One region of the Cytobacillus sp. FSL H8-0458 genome, then DNA from elsewhere that is predicted to be linked to it. Evidence: predicted binding sites of a transcription regulator. Region 1 holds the regulator's gene; each other region holds the start of a gene.
The links. Region 1 encodes CtsR, which represses protease genes until heat stress. Its sites were predicted from a motif close to ATGGTCAATAAAGGTCAAACA; they were not measured.
Positions count from the first base shown of each region.

Region 2: a site for CtsR is predicted at 2,220-2,240, ahead of clpB (ATP-dependent chaperone ClpB). Genes of this name have one in related genera too.
Region 3: a site for CtsR is predicted at 1,935-1,955, ahead of clpP (ATP-dependent Clp endopeptidase proteolytic subunit ClpP). Genes of this name have one in related genera too.

Region 1 covers NZ_JBBOBR010000001.1:4,089,836-4,095,977, reverse strand. Annotated here, with positions in the region: rRNA gene NYE23_RS20645 (23S ribosomal RNA) at 1-1,619, shown strand, start outside; rRNA gene rrf (5S ribosomal RNA) at 1,700-1,816, shown strand; gene NYE23_RS20635 (CtsR family transcriptional regulator) at 2,295-2,756, shown strand; gene NYE23_RS20630 (UvrB/UvrC motif-containing protein) at 2,780-3,328, shown strand; gene NYE23_RS20625 (protein arginine kinase) at 3,331-4,410, shown strand; gene clpC (ATP-dependent protease ATP-binding subunit ClpC) at 4,415-6,142, shown strand, end outside.
Region 2 covers NZ_JBBOBR010000001.1:2,846,833-2,852,974, forward strand. Annotated here, with positions in the region: gene clpB (ATP-dependent chaperone ClpB) at 1-2,207, opposite strand, end outside; gene NYE23_RS13885 (YjzC family protein) at 2,360-2,539, opposite strand; gene NYE23_RS13890 (undecaprenyl-diphosphate phosphatase) at 2,711-3,523, shown strand; gene argF (ornithine carbamoyltransferase) at 3,560-4,516, opposite strand; gene NYE23_RS13900 (carbamoyl phosphate synthase large subunit) at 4,513-6,142, opposite strand, start outside.
Region 3 covers NZ_JBBOBR010000002.1:189,979-196,120, reverse strand. Annotated here, with positions in the region: gene whiA (DNA-binding protein WhiA) at 1-884, shown strand, start outside; gene NYE23_RS22335 (HPr family phosphocarrier protein) at 925-1,182, shown strand; gene clpP (ATP-dependent Clp endopeptidase proteolytic subunit ClpP) at 1,225-1,830, opposite strand; tRNA gene NYE23_RS22325 (tRNA-Arg) at 2,137-2,208, shown strand; gene rpoN (RNA polymerase factor sigma-54) at 2,562-3,893, shown strand; gene NYE23_RS22315 (glutaredoxin family protein) at 3,911-4,159, shown strand; gene NYE23_RS22310 (sugar-binding transcriptional regulator) at 4,295-5,317, shown strand; gene gap (type I glyceraldehyde-3-phosphate dehydrogenase) at 5,363-6,142, shown strand, end outside.

The DNA of each region.
Region 1 (6,142 bases):
AAAGATGGGTGAGAATCCCATCCACCGAATGCCTAAGGTTTCCTGAGGAAGGCTCGTCCGCTCAGGGTTAGTCGGGACCTAAGCCGAGGCTGAAAAGCGTAGGCGATGGACAACAGGTTGATATTCCTGTACCACCTCTTTACCGTTTGAGCAATGGGGGGACGCAGGAGGATAGGGTAAGCGCGCTGCTGGATTAGCGCGTCCAAGCAGTTAGGCCGGTAACGAGGCAAATCCCGTTACCACACAGGCTGAGCTGTGACGGCGAGGGAAATTTAGTACCGAAGTTCCTGATTCCACACTGCCAAGAAAAGCCTCTAGCGAGGGAAAAGGTGCCCGTACCGCAAACCGACACAGGTAGGCGAGGAGAGAATCCTAAGGTGAGCGAGAGAACTCTCGTTAAGGAACTCGGCAAAATGACCCCGTAACTTCGGGAGAAGGGGTGCTCATTAGGGTGAATAGCCCTGATGAGCCGCAGTGAATAGGCCCAGGCGACTGTTTAGCAAAAACACAGGTCTCTGCGAAGCCGCAAGGCGAAGTATAGGGGCTGACGCCTGCCCGGTGCTGGAAGGTTAAGAGGAGAGGTTAGCGCAAGCGAAGCTTTGAATCGAAGCCCCAGTAAACGGCGGCCGTAACTATAACGGTCCTAAGGTAGCGAAATTCCTTGTCGGGTAAGTTCCGACCCGCACGAAAGGCGTAACGATCTGGGCACTGTCTCAACGAGAGACTCGGTGAAATTATAGTACCTGTGAAGATGCAGGTTACCCGCGACAGGACGGAAAGACCCCGTGGAGCTTTACTGTAGCCTGATATTGAATTTTGGTACAGCTTGTACAGGATAGGTAGGAGCCTGAGAAGCCGGAGCGCCAGCTTCGGTGGAGGCGTCGGTGGGATACTACCCTGGCTGTATTGAAATTCTAACCCGCGCCCCTGATCGGGGCGGGAGACAGTGTCAGGTGGGCAGTTTGACTGGGGCGGTCGCCTCCTAAAAAGTAACGGAGGCGCCCAAAGGTTCCCTCAGAATGGTTGGAAATCATTCGCAGAGTGTAAAGGCACAAGGGAGCTTGACTGCGAGACCTACAAGTCGAGCAGGGACGAAAGTCGGGCTTAGTGATCCGGTGGTTCCGCATGGAAGGGCCATCGCTCAACGGATAAAAGCTACCCCGGGGATAACAGGCTTATCTCCCCCAAGAGTCCACATCGACGGGGAGGTTTGGCACCTCGATGTCGGCTCATCGCATCCTGGGGCTGTAGTCGGTCCCAAGGGTTGGGCTGTTCGCCCATTAAAGCGGTACGCGAGCTGGGTTCAGAACGTCGTGAGACAGTTCGGTCCCTATCCGTCGTGGGCGCAGGAAATTTGAGAGGAGCTGTCCTTAGTACGAGAGGACCGGGATGGACGCACCGCTGGTGTACCAGTTGTCTTGCCAAAGGCATCGCTGGGTAGCTATGTGCGGAAGGGATAAGTGCTGAAAGCATCTAAGCATGAAGCCCCCCTCGAGATGAGATTTCCCATAGCGTCAAGCTAGTAAGATCCCTGAAAGATGATCAGGTTGATAGGTCAGAGGTGGAAGCGTGGCGACATGTGGAGCTGACTGATACTAATCGATCGAGGACTTAACCAAGTCATATTGGTAATTACTCGGCAAATGCTTCTTCATACATTATCTAGTTTTGAGGGAACGAAGTTTCTTCAACCAAATAGTCCGGTGGCGATAGCGAGAAGGTCACACCCGTTCCCATACCGAACACGGAAGTTAAGCTTCTCAGCGCCGATGGTAGTTGGGGGCTGTCCCCCTGTGAGAGTAGGACGCTGCCGGGCAAATGAAAGAGCACCTGATGGGTGCTCTTTTTTGTGTGGAATGATAGGTATCTGAATCAATTGGACTCTTCTTTTAATTGCAAAGAAAAAATGTGCCATGTGAGATAAACTCCAAAACATGCTAGATAAATCTTCAATCATGCGAAATAAATCTCCAAACATGCGAGATAAGTCGCACCACCCCATCTTCAAAGAATCTAAGAACAGCATACATCCCAGCAGCTCCATCCAGCTTTGACATCCTCGATCCAAAGAACAATCAATCCATACACATCAACTATCATCCAAAAAAACTTCCCCCAACCAAGCACAAACCCGCCCATCCAAAAATATATTGTTATCGACATTAACTTCCATTATCAGGTTTGGGAAGTCAAAAAATGGGGGAAAATTATTAATACCCGCCAATTGCAAGAAATTACATAAATCATGTATAATTAATGTCAAATATAGTCAAAGTCAGATAGGGGGAGGCCTGGTGAGAAATATATCCGACATAATTGAAAATTATCTCAAACAGGTTTTAGAGAAGAGCGAAAGGGAAATCGTGGAAATTAAGAGAAGCGAAATTGCTGACAAATTCCAATGTGTTCCTTCCCAGATCAATTATGTGATCAACACCCGTTTCACGATTGAAAAAGGTTATGCAGTAGAAAGTAAGCGGGGCGGCGGGGGCTTCATCAGGATTATGAAAGTCCAGTCCTATGACCATGCTGATTTAATTGACCAGTTAATATCTTTGGTGCAGAGCAGGATTGCCCAGAGCAGTGCGGAGAATCTCATCTACCGTCTGGTAGAAGAAGAGATTATAACACACAGGGAAGCTAAAATAATGCTTAGTGTTATAGACCGTTCTGTCCTGTATATTGATCTTCCATTCAGGGATGAGCTGAGAGCAAGAATGCTTAAGGCAATGTTGACCACTTTGAAATATAAATAGTAGTGAGCTGGAGAGGTGAAGTCATGATTTGTCAGGAATGTAATCAAAGGCCGGCCACGCTGCACTTTACAAAGGTTGTAAATGGCGAGAAAGCAGAGTTTCATCTTTGCGAGAAATGCGCACAGGAAAAAGGTGAAATGTTTATGCTGGGCAGCGGGTCCGGTTTTTCAATAAATAACTTGCTTGCTGGCCTTTTGAATATTCAGCCTGCCTTTCAGGGGTCGGGCCAGGATCCTTTTCAGCAGGAGAAGGTTCTGCAGTGTGAGCAATGCTCCCTGACCTTTCAGCAGTTTATTAAAGTTGGCCGTTTTGGATGCGCCAGCTGCTATGAGACTTTTAAAGACCAATTAAACCCGATTCTTAGAAGGCTGCACAGCGGGAATTCCTCACACAGCGGAAAAATCCCTGCCAGAATTGGGGGAACCATTCACTTACGCAGGAATATTGATGATTTAAAAAATCATTTAAAAGAAATGATTGCCAAAGAAGAGTTTGAGAGAGCTGCAGAATTGAGAGACGAAATAAGGAATATGGAAAAGCAGCTCAATGCTGGTCAAAAGGGAGGGGAGTAAGCTTGTCGCTGGAACGTTTCATAAATCAAGCTATCAGCTCCTGGATGAGTGCGGAAGGACCTGATTCCGATATTGTATTAAGTTCACGAATCAGGCTCGCCCGCAATATAAAGCAATATAAATTCCCTACTTTATTTTCAAATGAAGAAGCAGAAGCAATCATTGAAAAAATAAAGGCAAGGGTGGAGCATTCTTCTTTTTCAAAACTTGGGGAAATGGAGCTTTTATTAATGGATAACCTTCAGCCTCTTCAAAAAAGAGTGCTGATGGAAAAGCATTTGATCAGTCCCCATCTTGCTGAGAATTCAACTCATGGTGCCTGCCTTCTTTCTGAAAATGAAGAAGTCAGCATCATGATTAATGAAGAAGACCATATAAGGATTCAATGCCTGTTTCCGGGGTTTCAGCTTTCTGAAGCCTTAAATATGGCGAATGAAATTGATGATTGGCTGGAGGAAGAAGCCGATTATGCATTTGATGAAGATATTGGCTTTTTAACAAGCTGCCCCACAAATGTAGGAACAGGGCTTAGGGCATCGGTTATGATGCATTTGCCGGGCCTCGTTCTCACACATCAAATGAACCGGATTATCCCGGCAATTAACCAGTTAGGTTTAGTTGTTAGAGGAATTTACGGGGAAGGCAGCGAAGCTTTAGGTAACATCTTTCAAGTTTCAAATCAGATCACTCTCGGAAAATCAGAAGAGGATATCGCCGAGGATCTGAAAAGCGTTGTCAGTCAGCTGATTTCTCAGGAAAGATCGGCAAGGGAAGCATTAGCAAAGACTTCTAACATACAATTAGAAGATAGAGTCTTCCGCTCTTATGGCATTTTATCTAACAGCCGGATCATTGAATCAAAGGAAGCAGCACAATGCTTGTCTGATGTTCGCCTGGGGATTGATATGAAGTACATCAAAAACATATCAAAGAATATATTGAATGAGCTGATGATCCTGACACAGCCCGGCTTCCTGCAGCAGTATGCAGGCGGGCCGCTCAGACCGCATGAACGCGATATCCGCAGGGCTTCACTAATTAGGGAAAGATTAAAAATGGAAGATCAAGAGTTGGGAGGATGAAAATATGATGTTCGGACGATTTACGGAAAGAGCTCAAAAGGTATTGGCTTTAGCACAGGAGGAAGCAATCCGTTTAGGACATAATAACATCGGAACAGAGCATATTCTGCTTGGGCTTGTACGCGAAGGTGAAGGAATTGCAGCTAAAGCTCTGTATGCTTTAGGCCTCGGCTCTGATAAGATCCAAAAAGAGGTTGAGAATTTAATCGGCAGGGGGCAGGATGCTTCCCAGACGATTCACTATACACCGCGTGCCAAGAAAGTGATTGAACTTTCCATGGACGAAGCAAGAAAGCTTGGCCATTCCTATGTAGGAACAGAGCATATCCTGCTTGGCCTGATCCGTGAAGGCGAAGGCGTTGCTGCGAGGGTATTGAATAACCTTGGAGTCAGTCTCAATAAAGCGCGCCAGCAGGTGCTTCAGCTGTTAGGCAGCAATGAGTCCGGCAGCCATCAGGGAGGCTCTGCAGCCAATGCGAACACACCGACCTTGGATGGATTAGCACGTGACCTGACTGCTATTGCCAGAGAAGGAAGCCTCGATCCTGTTATAGGACGAAGCAAAGAAATTCAGCGTGTAATCGAAGTATTAAGCCGCAGAACGAAAAATAACCCGGTTCTCATTGGTGAGCCTGGTGTAGGTAAAACTGCCATTGCTGAGGGCCTTGCGCAGCAGATTATTAACAATGAAGTGCCAGAGACTCTTCGCGATAAAAGGGTTATGACGCTTGATATGGGTACAGTAGTTGCCGGAACGAAGTATCGCGGTGAATTTGAAGACCGCCTGAAGAAGGTAATGGATGAAATCAGGCAGGCAGGAAACATCATCTTATTCATTGACGAGCTTCATACATTAATAGGTGCAGGAGGAGCAGAAGGAGCGATTGATGCTTCCAATATTCTAAAGCCATCTCTTGCCCGCGGTGAACTCCAGTGTATTGGTGCAACTACACTTGATGAATATAGAAAATACATTGAAAAAGATGCGGCACTTGAAAGAAGGTTCCAGCCTATTACGGTTGATGAGCCGACTGCCGAAGAATCTGTTCAAATCCTTGAGGGGCTGCGCGACCGTTACGAAGCCCATCACCGCGTAACCATTACAGATGCAGCGATTGAAGCAGCCGTAAAGCTGTCAGACCGCTACATTTCAGACCGCTTCCTTCCGGATAAAGCGATTGACTTAATCGATGAAGCGGGTTCAAAGGTAAGACTGCGCTCTTATACTACGCCTCCAAATCTGAAAGAGCTTGAGGTTAAGCTTGAGGACGTAAGAAAAGAGAAGGATGCAGCCGTACAAAGCCAGGAATTTGAAAAAGCGGCTTCCTTAAGGGATACGGAGCAGCGCCTGCGTGAACAGCTGGAAGAAACGAAGAAAACATGGAAAGAAAAGCAGGGCAAAGAAAACAGTGAAGTGACGGTTGAGGATATTGCCAATGTGGTGGCCAGCTGGACGGGAATCCCTGTTTCGAAGCTTGCTCAAACTGAAACAGAAAAACTTCTTAATCTGGAAGAAATCCTTCATTCCCGTGTAATCGGACAGGAAGAAGCCGTTAAGGCCATTTCGAAGGCTGTCCGCCGTGCCCGTGCCGGCCTTAAAGATCCGAAGCGCCCGATTGGCTCATTTGTATTCCTTGGCCCGACTGGTGTTGGTAAAACTGAGCTGGCCCGTGCCTTAGCAGAAGCTATGTTCGGTGACGAGGATGCGATGATCCGCATCGATATGTCAGAA
Region 2 (6,142 bases), 1.2 Mb from region 1:
TTGGCAGAGCGTTCCAGAAGAAAGTGGGAGCCAATATTGGAAGTCATAATGATAACCGTATTTTTAAAATCAACCGTGCGCCCCTGTGAGTCAGTGATCCTTCCATCATCAAGCATCTGCAGGAGGATATTGAATACTTCTGGATGAGCCTTCTCAATTTCATCAAGCAGGATTACTGAATATGGCTTTCTTCTGACAGCTTCTGTCAGCTGACCGCCTTCCTCATAACCTACATACCCCGGAGGAGCACCAATCAATCTTGATACAGCATGTTTTTCCATATATTCGGACATATCAATTCTGATTATTTGTTCCTCACTATCAAACAGTGACTGTGCAAGTGCCTTAGCCAATTCTGTTTTCCCCACTCCGGTTGGACCCAGGAAGATGAAAGAGCCAATGGGGCGGTTCGGATCTTTAATGCCTGCCCTTGCTCTGAGGACAGCATCTGACACAAGCTGAACCGCTTCATCCTGTCCAATTACTCTTTCGTGAAGGATATTTTCAAGGCGAAGAAGCTTTTCACGTTCTCCTTCAACAAGTTTAACCACGGGAATACCTGTCCATCTTGCCACAATGCCAGCAATCTCTTCTTCTGTGACTTCCTCTCTCAGCAGCCGGTCCCCTTGATTCTCATTAACTGCATTTTCAAGCTCTTTCAATTCCTTTTCCAAAGCAGGGATTCTTCCATGGCGAAGTTCTGCTGCTTTATTCAAGTCATAATTATTTTCGGCCTCCTCCAGTTCACGGCGCATTATCTCAAGCTGCTCACGCTTTTCCTGGACTTTTTGGATTCCTTCTTTTTCAAGCTGCCATTTTGCTTTCATGCTATTTGCCTGATCCTTTAGTTCAGCCAGTTCTTTTTGGAGGTCACCGAGTCTCTGTTTGCTTGCTTCATCACTTTCTTTTCTTAGCGCAGCTTCTTCTATTTCCAGCTGCATGACCCTTCTTGTAACTTCATCCAGCTCTGATGGCATCGAATCAATTTCCGTCCTGATCATGGCACAGGCCTCGTCAACCAGGTCAATTGCTTTATCAGGGAGGAATCGGTCTGTAATATACCTGTCTGATAAGGTTGCGGCAGCCACTAAAGCACGATCGTGGATGTTGACTCCATGATGAATTTCAAAGCGCTCCTTCAGCCCTCTGAGAATGGAGATCGTATCCTCTGCATCCGGCTCCTGCACCAGTACCTGCTGAAAACGCCGTTCCAGGGCAGGATCTTTTTCAATATATTTGCGGTGCTCCTCAAGTGTGGTAGCTCCTATACAGTGCAATTCCCCCCTTGCAAGCATGGGCTTCAGCATATTCCCTGCATCCATGGCTCCTTCTGTTTTGCCCGCACCAACAATGGTGTGCAGTTCGTCAATAAAAAGAAGAATTCTGCCCTCGCTTTTCTTAATCTCATTTAATACAGCTTTCAGTCTTTCCTCGAATTCACCCCGGAATTTGGCCCCGGCAATTAAAGCGCTCATATCAAGGGCAAAAATGGTTTTATCCTTAAGGCCCTCAGGCACATCTTTACGAACAATTCTCTGTGCCAATCCTTCGACAATAGCAGTCTTTCCTACCCCAGGTTCGCCTATTAAAACTGGATTATTTTTGGTTTTTCTTGAAAGGATGCGAATAACATGCCTGATTTCACTATCCCGGCCAATTACAGGATCCACTTTCCCTTGTTTCACCTCTGCAACAAGATCTCTTCCATACTTTTTTAAAGCTTCATATGTTGATTCCGGATTTTGCGATGTCACCCTTTGATTCCCCCTAATCTCCTTAATCGCCTGCTCTACTAGTTCTTTATTGATTCCGTATGACTTTAAAACTGCTGCAGTTTCGGTTTCCGCTGCTGCAGCAGCCATGAAAACATGCTCAACTGACATGAAATCATCCTGATAGATCTTCATATAATTTTCTGCTTCTGCCAGCAGCCGCTGCAGTTTACCTGTTATATACAATTTTCCATGTTCCGCTCCTGAACCGGATACTTGTGGTTTTTTCTTCAGTGCTTCCTGCATTTTATTAATAAAGGACTCAGCCTGAATCTGCATTTTTGACAGTATTAATGAAATCAGGCTGTTTTCCTGTTCCACTAAAGCGAGGAATAAATGAGCTTCATCCACCTCCTGATGCTGCCCGCGAATAGCTATGGTCTGTGCATTCAATAACCCTTCCTGAAGCCGCTCTGTCATCCGATTTACGTCCATTATGCAACCTCCCATTTGACCTTTTTTGACCTTTTGTTTTTATTATAATTCAATCTTTTCATATGTAAAGTTTTCAGCTTTTTCCATATCTAAAAAGCCATCCGGTCTTGGGATGGCTCTATTTCCTATTTCCCCAATTTCCATTTAATTAATCAGGGCTTTCTTTTATATGTCCAAATCCGGTTATGGTTGGATGTTTCCGGAAATTGGTCTCCAGCTCTCATTTTAAGCATTTGCGGATTATTGACGTTGCTCCCTGTTTCGCCAACTTCTATATAAATCCCATTATTAGGCGCTTTCTGGCCAGGCTTAAATTGTCTGTTTTGCCCCATCAAAATACCTCCTTTAATCGTAAATCACTTATTATTATTTCCACTCCTGCATCTCTCATAAGGGAAACTATTGGCATTCCAAAAAAGCAATGAACAGGATATTACTTTACTCTGCCATCCTTTTTATTGTTAAATGGGGAGGTGTGAGATTTCAATATGGAGGATTTAATTGTGACTGATTTTCTGACATTGCTTAAATACTTGTTTTTAGGTTTGTTTCAGGGATTTACAGAGCCTATTCCCATTTCATCGAGCGGGCACCTGGAAATTGCCCAGCACTTTTTCAATCTGGACATTAAAGGTCTTAGCTTTGCCCTTCTTGTAAATACAGCATCTTTATTAGCAGTTCTGCTTATATACAGAGAGGATATTATAAGGCTGATTCGAAATGGCATTGCATACGTTACAACCAAAGATAAACAGGCGGAATCAGATTTCCGGTTTATCATTTACTTGATTATCGGTACCATCCCTGCCGGTGTTATTGGCATTTTGTTTGAGGATTTTATTGATGATCATCTTGCCAATATTAAGACAGTAGGGATTACTCTTATCGTAACTGGACTTGCCCTGTGGCTGATCCGGAATTTACGCGGAAGGAAAAATGATGCTGAATTATCTTATAAGGATGCAATCATTGTAGGTCTTGCCCAGGCAGCTGCCCTGATACCGGGAATCAGCCGTTCCGGTGCTACCATTGTAGCCGCTATGGGACTTGGGATGAAACAGGAAACAGCATTAAGGTTTTCTTTCCTTTTATATATCCCCGTAAGTGCCGGCGGAATGATATTGGGTTTCAATGACATTTTAACAGATCCCAATTTATCTGAATTGGCTTTGCCCTATGCTATAGCCTTTTTTGCCTCACTGATTGCATCTTACTTTTCCCTGAAATGGTTTATGAATATTATGGCTAATGGGAACCTGAAGTATTTTGCGATTTATTGTTTTATTGTTGGGCCGCTTGTTTATTTCTTATCTTAATGAAAAAGCCTTCTCAGCGCTGAGAAGGCTTTTCCATTATAATATCTCTGCAAGAATGGCTTTTTGAACATGGAGCCTGTTCCCAGCCTGCTGAAAGACAGCGGAATTGTTTCCATCAATGACCTCTGCTGTAACTTCCTCACCGCGATGGGCAGGCAGGCAATGCAAAAAGACGTAATCTTTTTTGGCTTTTTGGACAAGATATTGATTAACCTGATAATCAGCAAAGTCCTTAAGCCTCTTGTCATTCTCTGCTTCCTGGCCCATGCTCGTCCAGACATCTGTATAGATGGCGTCGGCATTAGCAGCAGCTTCTTCAGGATTGGATGTAACGATTACCTTTGAACCGCTTATTTCGGCAAACTCCAGTGATTGCTGCAGAACAGATTGATTTGGTTCATACCCTTCAGGACAGGCAATCGTGAAATTTATCCCCATCTTGGCAGAAGCAATCATTAAAGAATGGGCCACATTATTGCCATCGCCTATATATGCCAGGTTTTGGCCTTTTAACTCCCCATTTTTCTCTTCAATTGTTAGAAGATCTGCAAGAGCCTGGCATGGATGATAAAGATCTGTCAGGCCGTTAATAACCGGGATGTCCGCATGATAAGCAAGTTCCTGGATCTTCTCATGTGAGAACGTGCGGATCATAATCGCATCAACATACTGAGAAAGCACTTTAGCTGTATCCGCAATGCTTTCTCCTCTTCCGAGCTGCAGATCCTGGCTGTTTAGATATAAGGCATGGCCCCCAAGCTGAAGCATCCCTGCTTCAAAGGAAACCCTTGTTCGCGTAGATGACTTTTCAAAAATCATGCCAAGAATTTTCCCTTTTAGGATAGATGTTTCTGCCCCCTGCAGATGAGCTTCCTTTAATTGCTTTGCTCTTTCCAAAAGCCCCTTTATTTCTTCTGCTGAAAAGTCTGCAAGTGTTAGAAAGTCCTTCCCTTTAATATTTAAGCTCTTATCCGCTGCCTGAATTGAAATCATATGACGCCCACTTCCTTTTCTGCCTCATTATTTTTTATGCCCTGCCAATCTTCAATGGATTTTACATCCCATTTGCCTGCCGCCAATGATTTTAATAAGGCAATAAGCGTTTCCTTTTCACTGAAAGTCAAAATTCTGTTTTTGGTTCCCATTTCTCTCATTATTTTATCTTCTTCACTCATTCCTGGATTATATAAAGCAAAGGTTTCCTGTGCATTCCAGTCCACATTGTCTTGAGACAGGAAAACAGGCACAGCTTTAGCCTCATTAATATATTGTGTTAATTCGTCTGTTTTTGGAGAATTTGCTATTACGACACATTTGCCCATAACTCCATTTAAACCAGCATGGAAAGACTTTCTGAGAGCTTCCTCATAATTTGCCGCCAGTGAAATGCCCTCACCTGTTGATTTCATTTCAGGACCTACTTTGCTGTCCAATCCCTTGAGAGCATAATTCGAGAAGACCGGGAATTTTACACAAACAAATGGGAGTTTCGAATCAGCCGGAATTTCATCTTTCGACAAATTATATTTCCCAAGCAATATTTTTGTCGCAATCTCTACCAGCTGCACACCCGTGACCTTGCTGATAATAGGCACCGTTCTGCTTGCACGGGGGTTAATTTCAAGAATAAATACCTCTTCACCCTTCACGATATATTGAATATTCATAAGTCCTTTATAATGGAGCTTTTGCACAATCGCTTTTGCATAGGCCAGCATTTTATTCTGGACTCTCTCTGAAAGATTTTGCGGCGGGAGAACGGACATGCTGTCTCCTGAGTGCACTCCGGTTTTTTCAATATGCTCCATAATTGCCGGTGCACAAATATAATTTCCGTCTGCTGCAAGATCAAGCTCAGCTTCTAAAGCATGCACGAATTGATCAATTAAAATTGGGTAAGGGACATCACCTTTCGTTAAATAACTCTCCAGCTCAGAAGATGAAGAAATACGTTCCATTCCCCTGCCCCCTATAACATAGGATGGGCGGACAAGAATAGGGTATCCAATGTTTTCGGCTGCTTCTTTTAACTCTGCTTCTGAGTGGACAACATCTCCTTTTATCCTCGGGATATTTAAATCATCCAATAGCTGATAAAAATGCTTCCGGTCCTCTAATGCATCAATGGTCTTGGAGTCAGTTCCAAGCAGGGTAACGCCATAAGCTTCAAGATCGGATGCCAGATTCAGAGCTGTCTGCCCGCCAAGCTGCACAATGACTTCTGAAACTCCTTCTGCTTCAATCACATTCAAGATATCCTCAAGAATTAACGGTTCAAAATAGAGCCTGTCAGCGGTCGTATAATCCGTACTAACCGTTTCAGGGTTGTTATTGATCATGATTGTCTCAACGCCTTCATCTTTCAGCGCAAACACTCCCTGAACAGAGCAATAATCAAATTCAATGCCCTGGCCAATCCTGATGGGGCCGCTTCCGATAATCAGGACTTTCCTCTTATCACTCTTCTCCTGTTCATTTTCACCAAAATAACTGGAGTAATAATAATTAGATTGTGCTTCAAATTCAGCTGCGCATGTGTCAACCATTTTATAAGCTGGAAGAATGCCAGCCTCTTTCCGTTTGTCCCTGACTGCTTTCTCCGTTACTTTCCATTCGAAT
Region 3 (6,142 bases), on a different contig from region 1:
GCTGCGGCAAAGCGGAATTGTCCGCCTTGATCCGGATGAATGGTTCACTTTCTTTTTCCAGCCGGAAATTGATCGTAGATATTCAGACGGAGAATGCAGCCATTGCAAGAAGGATTTACACACTGATTAAAAGGAATTACAGCGTTCAGGTCGAGCTGCTGGTCCGGAAAAAAATGCGGCTGAAGAAGAACAATGTATATATTGTCAGGCTGTCGGAACAGGCCAGCATGATTCTTGATGACCTGAAAATTTTAAGTGAGGGATTCGTATTTACACACGATATCTCCAAAGAGCTCATAAAAAAGAAATGCTGTAAGCGTTCTTATCTGCGCGGTGCATTCCTTGCCGGGGGATCGGTTAATAATCCGGAAACCTCTTCCTATCATCTCGAGATCGCTTCACTTTACAAGGAGCATAACGACTCCCTTTGTGAACTGATGAATACGTTCGGGCTGAACAGCAAAACGCTTGAACGGAAAAAAGGCTATATCACGTACTTAAAGGAAGCCGAAAAAATAACGGAGTTCCTGAATATTATCGGGGCACATGCATCCCTGCTCCGATTTGAAGACATCCGGATTGTTCGTGATATGAGAAACTCGGTCAATAGACTCGTGAATTGTGAAACAGCGAACTTAAACAAAACAATCGGGGCGGCCTTGCGTCAAGTGGAGAATATCCGGTTTATTGACCAGACTGTCGGGCTTCAGGTTCTGCCTGACAAACTGAGGGAAATAGCTGAATTGCGTGTAGCATACCAGGATGTCACCTTAAAGGAGCTTGGGGAAATGGTCTCAGGCGGAAATATCAGCAAATCAGGCATTAATCACCGATTAAGAAAAATAGATGAAATCGCTGAGAAACTCAGAGCAGGAGCACCATAGATGCTCGCTGACAGAGGCATCAGCAGGGAGGAGATATACAATGGCAGAAAAACAGGTAGAAGTTAAGCTGAAGACAGGATTGCAGGCCCGTCCGGCAGCATTGTTTGTACAAGAGGCCAATCGGTTCTCATCGGATATTTTCCTGGAGAAGGATGGAAAGAAGGTAAATGCGAAAAGCATTATGGGGCTAATGAGCCTGGCCGTAAGCTCAGGATCAGTCATTACCCTGAAGGCTGAGGGGAACGACGAAAACGAAGCTCTCGAAGCGCTGGCAAATTATATTCAGAAGGAAAACTAAAACAACTCGCATCGGGAAGATGCGAGTTGTTTTTTATGTCTTTTAATTATCCTTCTTCTCATCTAGAGAGTTTCTGGAAATAATTTGGTCAACCAAACCGTATTCAAGAGCTCGTTCAGCTGTCATAAAGTTATCGCGGTCTGTGTCTTTTGCAATCACTTCAAGCGGCTGTCCAGTACGCTCTGAAAGGATCGTGTTTAATTTTTCGCGTAGGAAAAGAATGCGCTTTGCAGCGATTTCAATTTCAGTCGCCTGTCCCTGTGCACCGCCAAGTGGCTGGTGAATCATAACCTCAGCGTTTGGAAGAGCAAAACGCTTTCCTTTTTCACCTGCTGCAAGAAGGAATGCACCCATGGATGCAGCCATACCGATACAAATGGTTTGCACCTTTGGCTTGATGAATTGCATCGTATCATAAATAGCCATACCAGCTGTAATGCTTCCGCCCGGGCTATTAATGTAAATGGAAATGTCCTTTTCAGGGTTTTCTGCTTCAAGGAATAACAGCTGGGCAACAATGGAGTTTGCCACATTATCATCAATTGCGCTTCCGAGCATAATGATGCGGTCTTTTAAAAGGCGGGAATAAATATCATAAGCGCGCTCCCCGCGATTTGTTTGTTCAATAACTGTAGGGATTAAGTTCATTTTCCAATTCCTCCTTCAAGATAAGGTCAACATACATGATGAACAAGCATGTTCTTCCAAGTAAAGAAAATTTTTTAACTCCTATGTATTATCATGATACACTGATGGTCAATTAAGGTCAAACGAATCGCATGGAAATAGCCCCTGATTCGTTCGACACTTTTTTCTATGCTGAGCTATCTCATTCCATGATACCCATTGTTTCGATTTTTAAAACTAAAAGGAGGCTTGCAAAGTGAATAAACATAGCATATAATTAGTTATCGTAGCGGCTGAGCGCTTGGTCAGCTAATTAATTTGATCTATGCCCTCGTGGTGCAACGGATAGCACGTGAGATTCCGGTTCTTAAGATGTGGGTTCGATTCCTGCCGAGGGCGCTGCCAAAACTCCTTGTCTGATATGGACAGGGAGTTTTTACTTTTTATGCTATCCGCAAATAAATCCAGCCTATACGTACATAAAAAAATTTATCCGAAAGTAAATGGGCCTTATCCGCAAATAAAATTCCTCTGTTCGCAAATAAAATCTGAAAAACTTCCTAAATTTAAGCCTGAAGTTAAAAAAATCCTAGTAAATCCGCAGGTTTCACCATGAAAAATGAATATTCTTCCCTCTGCCATGCATATTGTGAAGTATTCAGAAAGAATGCCGGTGCGATTGGCGATTGCCAGGATATTTCCATACAACATTTGCCGTGAATATTGTAAAATGGGGACAGGGGGAATGTACGATGAATTTGAAAGCTGGGTTATGGCAGCAGCAGACAATGAAATTAACAATGACACAGGAGCTGACGCAGGCGATTGCCCTTCTGCAATACAGCACACAGGAGCTTTCTGCTTTCCTGGAAAGCAAGGCGCTTGAAAATCCCCTTTTAAAAGTAGAGTCCGGTCATGTCCAGACGATGGATCCCCGTTATGACCGTGTCAAACCGACAAGGATAAAAGCCGAAAAAGATAAAATAAATTGGATCGAGCAGATTGGCTGCGGAAAAACAATGCTGCTTGGTGAATACTTGAAATCGCAGCTTCATTTGAAATTAAACAGGGATGAACAAAAAGTGATTGAGCATCTTATTGACAGTCTTGATGAAAACGGTTACTTCCGCGCGGATCTAAAGGCGTCAGCCGATGCTCTTAAGATGCCCCTTGAGAAAGCCGAGCAGATGCTTGAAGAGCTGCAGGATCTCGAGCCTGCAGGCGTTGGCGCAAGGAATCTTCAGGAGTGCCTTTCCCTGCAGATTAAGAGATTGCCGGAAGAAAATGAACTGGCTGAAATCATTATAGATGAATACTTTACCCTTTTTGCTGAGAAGAAATGGAAAGAAATCGCAAAAAATCTCGGTGTGGAGCTCAAGGACATACAGGCAGTATTCGACCTTGTGCAGACCTTGAATCCAAGGCCGGCTTCATCTTTCCAGAATGAAAAATCCGCTTATATAACACCGGACGTGATTATTCAGTGGGATGGCAGCTCTTTTTCCGTAAGTGTGTTTGATGAAGTGCTTCCAAAAATCAGTTTTAATGAACCTTATTATAAAAAGTTCTCGGCTAGTGGTGATCGAAATGTCAGCCGCTTCCTGCAGGAAAAGCAGCAGGATTATCAATGGATTATAAGAAGCATCGAGCAAAGGAAAGAGACTCTAGCAAATGTGACTCTTAAAATCGTTGAAAAGCAGCAGGACTTTTTCATAAAAGGGCCTGCACATCTGAAGCCGATGACGATGAAGGAAATATCAGATGAACTCGACATTCATGAATCAACAGTGAGCAGGGCTGTCCGGGAAAAATATGCGCAAACACCATTTGGCACGTATGAACTGAGATCGTTCTTCTCCAGCACGATCAAAACGACTTCTGAAGAGAATACGTCATCACAGCAGGTTAAGACGATTATTAGTAAAATGATAGAAAAAGAAAATAAACAAAAGCCTTTATCCGATCAGGAGCTTGTGAAGCTGCTTAAGGAAAATGAGGGGATGGTTGTCAGCAGAAGGACGATTGCAAAATATCGGGATCAGCTTGGCATCCCGTCATCATCCAAACGGAAAAGGTATGACTGACAAAGGAGATTTGCTGATTGAAACAGCCAGAGCTAGTGTTTTATACACGCAGCAGATGCCCGCTGTGTGATAAAGCTAAAAGTGTGTTAGTGGAATTAAAGAAAGAATATGAATTTAATTTAATTGAAAAAGATATTGATGAGAGCGATGAACTGACTGAGAGGTACGGACTCATGATTCCGGTTGTTGAAATTGATGGGCATGAAGTGCAGTTCGGGCATATTGACCCCATTACAGTAGGTGAAGCGCTTACAGAAAAAAACTGAGTTTTATCTGTTGATTTCAATACTCACTCTTGCTATTATTGAGGAGAAGCAAGGGTGATTTTTTTTACGGTAAGTGGGACATAATATGTCTATGCGGGACAAAAAATGACCACATATGATGAAGGAGCTTTCCGGATGTACTCACTAATAGATATTCAAAAAAGATTATTGCCTGATATGCTTGCGGTTATGCAGAAGCGCTATGGGATTCTTCATTACATAGGGCTGATGGAGCCGGTTGGAAGAAGAAGCCTTGCAGTTAGTTTGGGCTTGACGGAAAGAGTGCTGAGAAGTGAGGTTGAATTCTTAAAAGACCAGAACCTGATCCGTATTTCTAGTACAGGCATGAGTCTTTCTTCCGATGGCAAAGAATTACTCGAAGCTCTTGAAGGCATAATGAGGGATATTTCGGGTATAGCCGTAATGGAGCAGCAATTATCCCGAAAGCTTGGCATTCGCCAGGCGATCATTGTTTCCGGAAACAGCGATGAATCTCCATGGGTGAAGCAGGAGCTTGGCAGAGCCACAGCAATGTGTATGAAATCAAGGCTCAAAGGAAAAAATATCATCGCAGTTACCGGCGGATCCACAATGGCAGCCGTAGCGGAGATGCTTACTCCTGATCTTGCTGACCGCGATTGGCTGTTTGTGCCGGCACGTGGCGGTATAGGAGAAGATGTTAAAAACCAGGCTAACACCATATGTGCGAAAATGGCTGATCATACTGATTCCAGGCACCGTGTCCTGTATGTGCCGGACCAGGTAAGCAGGGAGATGTATGAAAGCATTATTAAAGAACCCAATATTAAAGAAGTAATCACCCAGATCAAATCGGCAAGCATGGTTTTGCACGGGATTGGGGACGCTATAACAATGGCGGAACGCCGCAAAACCAGTGAAAAAGATTTAGTTAAAATCAAGCAAGCCAAAGCAGTCGGTGAATCATTTGGCTATTACTTCAACGAAGGCGGAGAGGTTGTACATAAGGTTCAGACCATCGGCCTTCAGCTGGATGACCTATCACAAATTGAACATGTTATTGCAGTGGCAGGCGGCTCCACAAAGGCTAAGGCCATCGCTGCATATATGAAACGGGCACCATCCTCTACCATACTAGTGACAGACGAAGGTGCAGCAAAACAGTTGATAAAAGGGTAATCCCTTTTCAAATATAAAATCTACCTTTTCAAGGAGGAAATATTCATGGCAGTTAAAGTTGGTATTAACGGATTTGGAAGAATCGGGCGCGTTGTTTTCCGTGCAGCTCTTAAAAACCCTAACGTAGAGGTTGTAGCAGTAAATGACCTTACAGATGCAAACATGCTTGCACACCTTTTAAAATATGATTCCGTACACGGAACTCTAAATGAAGAAGTAACTGTTGACGGCGACTACCTTGTTGTTGGCGGCCATAAAGTAAAAGTTATTGCTGAGCGCGATCCTGCTCAATTAGGATGGGGAGATCTTGGCGTAGAAGTAGTAGTAGAATCTACTGGACGTTTCACAAAGCGTGCTGACGCTGCGAAACATCTTGAAGCTGGTGCTAAAAAAGTAATCATCTCAGCTCCTGCCTCTGACGAAGATATCACAGTTGTTATGGGTGTTAACCATGAGAAATATGATGCTGCAAACCACCATGTGATCTCTAACGCTTCTTGTACAACAAACTGCTTGGCTCCATTTGCAAAAGTATTGAACGACAGCTTCGGCATCAAGCGCGGTATGATGACAACTGTTCACTCATACACAAATGACCAGCAAATCCTTGACTTGCCGCACAAGGACTACCGCCGTGCACGTGCAGCAGCAGAGAACATCATTCCTACAACTACTGGAGCTGCAAAAGCAGTATCACTAGTATTGCCTGAACTAAAAGGCAAATTGAACGGTGGAGCTATGCGTGTTCCAACTCCAAATGTTTCTCTTGTTGACCTTGTTGCTGAGCTTGACAAAGACGTAACTGCTGAAGAAGTGAACAATGCT